DNA from 2 places in the Cellulomonas wangsupingiae genome. Region 2 is predicted to be linked to the other one. Evidence: riboswitches for the same ligand, from Rfam matches in the RefSeq annotation. Region 2 holds a riboswitch; the other holds the start of a gene.
What was found. Region 2 has a riboswitch for S-adenosylmethionine ahead of NP075_RS15445 (rhodanese-like domain-containing protein). Riboswitches for the same ligand answer to the same signal wherever they lie in the genome.
Positions count from the first base shown of each region.

Region 1: another riboswitch for S-adenosylmethionine. It lies ahead of NP075_RS00495 (methylenetetrahydrofolate reductase); the one in region 2 lies ahead of NP075_RS15445 (rhodanese-like domain-containing protein).

Region 1 covers NZ_CP101989.1:112,675-116,065, reverse strand. The annotation lists gene NP075_RS00500 (NAD(P)/FAD-dependent oxidoreductase) at 1-907, opposite strand, end outside; SAM riboswitch class I at 1,138-1,244, shown strand; gene NP075_RS00495 (methylenetetrahydrofolate reductase) at 1,309-2,382, shown strand; gene metE (5-methyltetrahydropteroyltriglutamate--homocysteine S-methyltransferase) at 2,379-3,391, shown strand, end outside.
Region 2 covers NZ_CP101989.1:3,341,175-3,344,565, forward strand. The annotation lists gene NP075_RS15430 (aminotransferase class V-fold PLP-dependent enzyme) at 1-569, opposite strand, end outside; SAM riboswitch class IV at 603-716, opposite strand; gene NP075_RS15435 (PIN domain-containing protein) at 965-1,153, shown strand; gene NP075_RS15440 (GNAT family N-acetyltransferase) at 1,181-1,720, opposite strand; SAM riboswitch class I at 1,818-1,915, shown strand; gene NP075_RS15445 (rhodanese-like domain-containing protein) at 1,920-2,363, shown strand; gene NP075_RS15450 (O-succinylhomoserine sulfhydrylase) at 2,360-3,391, shown strand, end outside.

The DNA of each region.
Region 1 (3,391 bases), 890 kb from region 2:
CGTGCGCCCCCATGGGGACGGCCGCCTGGCACGTCATGCGCCACGCCGACCCGTCGACTGCCACCGCGTCCCCCGCACCGACGACGCGGGGGTCCGCCGCGCAGACGAGGTCCGGCCCGACGCGCAGGCGGCCGGCGGCGTCGACGGGCAGGCCGCTGACACGCGCGAGGTCCGGCACGGCGAACCCCGCGGCCCACACCGTCACGTCGCTGGTCAGGTGGCGCCCGTCGCCGAGCACGACCTTGCCGTGCTCGACCTCCGCGACCCGCGCGCCCTCCAGCACCTCGACACCGAGACGGGCGAGCCCTCGGTCCAGCACGCGACGGCCCGGCCCCACCGGGCCCGGGCCGGGGCCCAGCCGCCCGCCGGCCAGCAGCCGCACCCGCACGTCCGGCAGCGCCTCGGCGATCTCCGCCGCCACCTCGATGCCGCTCAGCCCGCCACCGACCACGGTCACGGCGGCGCCCGGTCCGACGCCCGCGAGCGCGTCGGCCAACCGGTGCGCGTCCTGCAGGCCCGCCACCGGCAGCGCGTGCTGCCGCGCTCCCGGGACGTCCGCCGGGACGTCGGGCCCGCTGCCGACCGCGAGGACGAGCCGGTCGTACGCGACGCGCGTGCCGTCGGCGAGGAGCACGCTCCCGTCGTCCACCCGGACCGCGCGCGCGGTGCGCCGCTCGACACCCGCGGCCACCACGTCGTCGCGCGTCGCGGTGCCCGTGCCCGCGGCCAGCTGGTGGAGGCGGATGCGTTCCACGAGGTACGGGTGCTCGTCCACCAGCACCACGTGTGCCACCTCGGGCGCGCCCGTCAGCCGGTTGGCGGCCATGGTCCCGGCGTACCCGCCGCCCACCACCACGACCCGCGCGCCCGTCCGACCGTCGGGCCGTGTCGTCCTGCGTCCTCGCATGGCGTCTCCTCCGCTCGTCGCCGCCGGACCACCCGGCCCGTTGCACCTGGGACACCGCGGACGGCCGGGGTGTGACACGCCCGCACGCCGGGGACTCCTGGCGTGCGGCCGCGCCCGCGCCGTACGGTGGCGGGGCGCGAGGCCGGCGGCGAGGTCGCCGGGCGGACGAAGTCGTCTCACATGACGAGCCGCGCTGTCCGCCATCCGGGCAGCCGGGCTACGATCCTCGGCGACCATCCAGAGCGGCTGAGAGACCTGGCTCGACGACGCCGCAGCAACCCCCCTCCTCGCGAGGGTGTGGGTGCTTCCGCCAGGAACGATGGAGTGACGATGATCGTGCGCACCCGTGCCACCGACCCCTCGTGCGGGACGTCCCGCCCGACGCCGACGACCCCGGCCCGATGACCGCCGTGGCCGAGATCGAGACCGTCCCGGGCGCCCAGCGCTCCCGCGCGGCCAGGCGTCGCACCGAGCAGGCCGGTGCCCTGGACCGCCCCACCGTCTCGTTCGAGCTCTTCCCTCCCCGCAACCCCGACGCGGCACCCCGGCTGTGGTCGACCGTGCGGGAGCTGGAGACCGTCGAGCCGGACTTCGTGTCGGTCACGTACGGCGCGTCGGGCCACACGCGGCAGACCACGCGGGCGCTCGTCCGCCGGCTGCTGCGCGAGACGTCGCTCAACCCGATCGCGCACCTGACCTGCGTCGGGACCTCCCGCGACGAGGTCACGACCATCGTCGAGGAGTTCCTCGACGAGGGCGTGCGCTCGTTCCTCGCGCTGCGCGGCGACCCGCCGGCGGGCCAGCCGGACTGGCGGCCGCACCCCGACGGCGTCCACACCGCCGCCGAGCTGGTCGAGCTGCTCCGTGACATCGAACGACGCCGGTGCGGGCGCAGCGCCGCCCAGGCCGTCCGGGCGCGGGTCCGTCCGCTGTCCGTCGCCGTCGCGGCGTTCCCGCGCGGCAACCACGCCACGGGCGGCACCCGTGCTCAGGACGTGCAGGCGCTGCTGGCGAAGCAGGAGGCGGGCGCGGACTTCGCGATCTCGCAGCTCTTCTTCGACGCCGAGGCGTACCTCGGCCTCGTCGCGGAGGCGCGCACGGCCGGCGTCACCATCCCGATCGTGCCGGGCATCATCCCGACCACCGACCCCGCCCGCCTGCTGCGCGTCCAGGAGCTCACGGGCGTCCCCGTGCCCGACCGGCTCCTCGACCTGCTCGGCTCCACCGACGACCCCGCGGAACGTCACCGCCGCGGCACGCGTGCGGGGGTCGACCTCGTCAACCGCGTCCTCGACGGCGGGGCCCCGGGGATCCACGTCTACACCTTCAACAAGCACGAGGCGGCGCTTGACCTGCTCGACGGCGCCGACCTGGTCGGCGGCCGCCGCAGCGCCGTCGCCCCCCACGACCTCACCGCGCCCGACGGCGTCCCCGCCGACGCGACCACGACGACACCGCGAGGAACCCTGTCATGACCGACACCACGCCCGCGCCGGCGATCCCGGCCTTCCCCGCAGGCTCCGTCCTCGGCTACCCCCGCATCGGCCCGCGCCGCGAGCTGAAGAAGGCCCTCGAGGCGTTCTGGGCGGGCCGCACGTCGGCCGACGAGGTCGAGGCCGTCGCCGCCGACCTGCGCCGCCGCACCCGCACGCGTCTGGCCGAGCTCGGGCTGGCGACCGACGCCCCGGCGATCCCCAGCGCCTTCTCCTTCTACGACCACGTGCTCGACGCCACCGCGCTCGTCGGCGCCGTGCCCGCGCGCTTCGCGGACCTGCAGGACGCCGACGGCCGACTCGACCTGGCCGGGTACTCGACGGTCGCCCGTGGCCGCGGCGACGACCTGCCTCTCGAGATGACCAAGTGGTTCGACACGAACTACCACTACCTGGTCCCCGAGATCGGCCCGGACACGCAGTTCCGGTACGCGTCGGACCGTCCGGTCGCCGAGTTCACCGAGGCGCTGGCCGACGGTGTGCTCACGCGACCCGTCGTCGTGGGACCCGTGACGTTCCTCGCGCTCGCGAAGCCGACGGAGGACGCCCCCGCGGACTTCTCGCCGATCGACCGGCTCGACGACCTGCTGCCCGTGTACGCGCGCCTGCTGACCGAGCTCGCCGCGGCCGGTGCGACCTGGGTGCAGATCGACGAGCCCGCGCTGGTCTCCGACTCCGTCGGCGTCTCCGCGGACGTCCTGGCCGAGGCGACCACCCGTGCGTACCGCGCGCTGGCCACCGAGCTCGCGCGACCCCAGCGTCCCGCGATCCTGCTCGCGGCCCCGTACGGCGACCTGGGCGCCGCCCTGCCCGTGGTCGCGGCGACCGACGTCGAGGGTCTCGCGCTGGACCTCGTGCGCGGCGACGCGCCGTCCGTGCCCGTGCCCGGCCTGGCCGGCAAGACGCTCGTCGGCGGAGTCGTCGACGGCCACAACATCTGGCGCGCGGACCTCGACAAGAAGCTCGCGGTCCTCGAGCAGCTGGAGACGCT
Region 2 (3,391 bases):
GCGTAGGGGCGCCGGGCGAGCTCGCCACGCAGCGCGTCGAGCGTGGCGGCGACCGTCGGCTCGAGCGGCAGGATCGTCGCGGTCCGTCCCGTCCCGGTGTGCGCGCCACCGCTGTGCTGGACCCACGGCAGCAGGTTCGCGTGGTGCTCGACGTCGAGGACGAGCACGGCCCCGCCCGGCGGGACGACGCCGGCGAGCAGGTTGAGCGAGTCGGTGGTGTTGCGGGTGATGACGGCGACGTCGTCCTCACGGGCGCCGACGAACGCGGCGATCGCCTGCCGGGACGCCTCGTACAGGGCGGTCGACACCTGGGACAGGTACCCCGCACCGCGGTGCACCGACGCGTACAGGGGCAGCACCTCGGCGACGCGGGCGTTCACCGACTCCAGGGCCGGCGCGCTCGCCGCGCAGTCGAGGTTCGCGTAGGCGCGGCTGGTCCCGTCGACGAGCGGCACGGTCGTGGACGCGCCGACGACGGGCAGCAGGGGCGCGTCGCCGGCGCGGGCGGCCGCCGTCCGGGTGCCCGACACCTCGTCGACACAGGCGAACAGCTCGGTGATCGTGGTCATGGTGCTCCTCCGGACGGATCCGGGGACCGGCAGCCCCCGCGCTTGCCGGCACCGAACGGTGCACGGCCAGGTCGTCACCCGGGGCACCCCACCGCGGAGGAGGGTTGCCGGCCAGCGAGCCGGGGCTTGTCGCTGGCGCTCATGACCTGCGTCGAGGATCCCGGCGGCGCCGCTCGCGTGTCAACGCCGACACGCCCTGGTGCTCAGGATGCGAGACGACGCGTCTCGCCATCTGTCCCGACGTCGCCCCCTCTGGGGCTCACCGACGCGGTGCTCGGTGGCACCGTCCGCGTCCTGACCCACCCCCGCGTGTTCGCCCGGCCCACCCCCCTGCCCACGGCCCTGGACCTGGTCGAGCACCTGCGGTCGCACGGTCGCACCCCGGCGTCGTCCGGGTGGCACCCGGACCACGCCACTGGGAGGTCGTCGTGGAGCTGTGCCGCGCCGCCGACGCACGCGGCAACCTCGTCGCGGACGCCCAGCACGCCGCGGTCGCGATCGAGCACGGCGCGACCTGGGTCTCGCAGGACCGGGACTTCGCGCGCTTCCCCGGGCTGCGCTGGCAGGTCGCGGTCGACGCGTGAGCCTCCCGCCCTCTCCCAGGAGGGCCGTCAGGCCGGGCGGGGCTGCGTGAGCCGGTGCAGCATCACCACGCTGCGGTACGTCTTGCCCGGCCACTGGACGGTGTCCGCGTCGACGAACCCCCACCGCCGGTACATCGCTCGCAGCGGCGTCGCGGGCTCGGCCGTGTCCAGCCCCACGGACCGCATGCCACGCTCCAGCGACCACGCACGCACGGTCCCCCACAGGAACGTCGCCAGCCCTCGCCCGCGCAGGTCGGGCCGCACCGCGAGCTGGTTGACCCACACCCGGTCCGGCTCGAGCGCGAGCGCGGTGAGCGCGCGGATCCCCCGCCCCGGCGGGCTCGTGGCGGTGATCGTGCCCACGAGCTCCCCCGCGGGGTCGACCAGCACCCACGACGCACCCACGCCCAGGCTGCGGCTCGCCGTGGTCACCTCGTCCTGCGTGGCACCCGTGAAGTTGAGCCCGCGCGCGGCCAGCTCGGCGTAGGCGTCGTGGAGCAGGAGCGTCAGCGCCGGCACGTCGTCGGGGGTCACGGGTCGCAGCACCAGACCGTCGGGGGCGTCCATCGCGTCCCACCCTGGCACGCCCCGGCGGCGCGCGCGGGCACGGGCACGCGCCGTGAGACGCCCTGCCGGCGCCCCGCACGGTGGCGTAGCATCGCGGCGACCATCCAGAGCGGCCGAGAGATCTGGCTCGACGACGCCGCAGCAACCCGCACGGGAGACCGTGGTCGAGGGTGCTACCGCCAGAGACGATGGGAGGACCATGAGCGTGCCACCGCGTCCCGCCCCCGGCTACGCCGGGGACATCACCCCCACCGAGGCGTGGGACCTGCTGACGGACCGGGAGGACGCCGTCCTGGTCGACGTCCGCACCGACGCCGAGTGGCGCTACGTCGGGGTGCCGGACCTGCGGGGCCTGGGCCGCCAGGCCGCCCTCGTCGAGTGGGTCTCCTACCCCTCCGGCCGGCCGAACCCGCGCTTCCTCGAGCAGCTCGCCGCCACCGGCGTGACGCCGGGCGACGACCGCCCGGTGGTGTTCCTCTGCCGCTCCGGGCAGCGCTCGATCGGCGCCGCGCAGGCCGCGACCGCCGCGGGGTACGGCCCCGCCTACAACGTCCTCGAGGGGTTCGAGGGCGCCACGGGTCCCGACGGGCACCGCGGGCACGAGGGCTGGCGCGCCGCAGGCCTGCCGTGGGTCCAGCCGTGAACGCCGGCCACCTGCCGCCCGGCCCGGGCGACTGGGACGACCACCGCCTCGACCGCGGCACGCTGCGCCCCGACACCCTGGCGGTGCGCGGCGGTCTCGTGCGCAGCGAGTTCGGTGAGACGTCCGAGGCCGTCTTCCTCACCCAGGGGTACGCGTACGCGTCGGCGGCGCAGGCCGAGGCGGGCTTCGCCGGCGAGGTCGACCGGTTCCTCTACTCGCGCTACGGCAACCCCACGGTCACGACCTTCGAGGAGCGCCTGCGCCTGCTCGAGGGGGCCGAGGCCTGCTACGCCACGGCGACGGGCATGTCCGCGGTGTTCACGTCGCTCGCCGCCCTCGTGCGCTCCGGGTCGCGCATCGTCGCGGCGCGGGCGCTGTTCGGCTCCACCGTCGTCATCCTCGACGAGATCCTCGCCAAGTGGGGTGTGCGCACGGACTACGTCGACGGGCACGTCCCGGAGCAGTGGGAGCAGGCGCTGGCGACGCCCGCGGACGTCGTGTTCTTCGAGACCCCGTCGAACCCGATGCAGGACCTCGTCGACATCGCGGCGGTGAGCCGACTGGCCCACGCGGCCGGCGCCACCGTCGTCGTCGACAACGTGTTCGCCACCCCGGTCTTCTCGCGCCCGCTGGAGCACGGCGCCGACGTGGTCGTCTACTCGGCCACCAAGCACATCGACGGGCAGGGACGCGTGCTGGGAGGCGCCATCCTCGGGTCGACGGACTTCGTGCGCGGGCCCGTGCAGACGATGCTGCGCAACACCGGCCCGTCGCTGTCGCCGTTCAACGCGTGGGTGCTGCTCAAGGGCCTGGAGACGCTGAGCCTGCGGGTGCGGCACCAGGCCGCCTCCGCCCTGACCCTCGCCCGGTGGCTCGAGGAGCAGCCCGGCGTGGCCCGCGTGCGCCACCCGTTCCTCGCGTCGCACCCGCAGCACGAGCTCGCGCGCGCCCAGCAGACGGGCGGCGGCACGGTCGTGACGTTCGACCTGGCCGTCCCCGACGGCGCCGCCCCCGACGTCGCGAAGAAG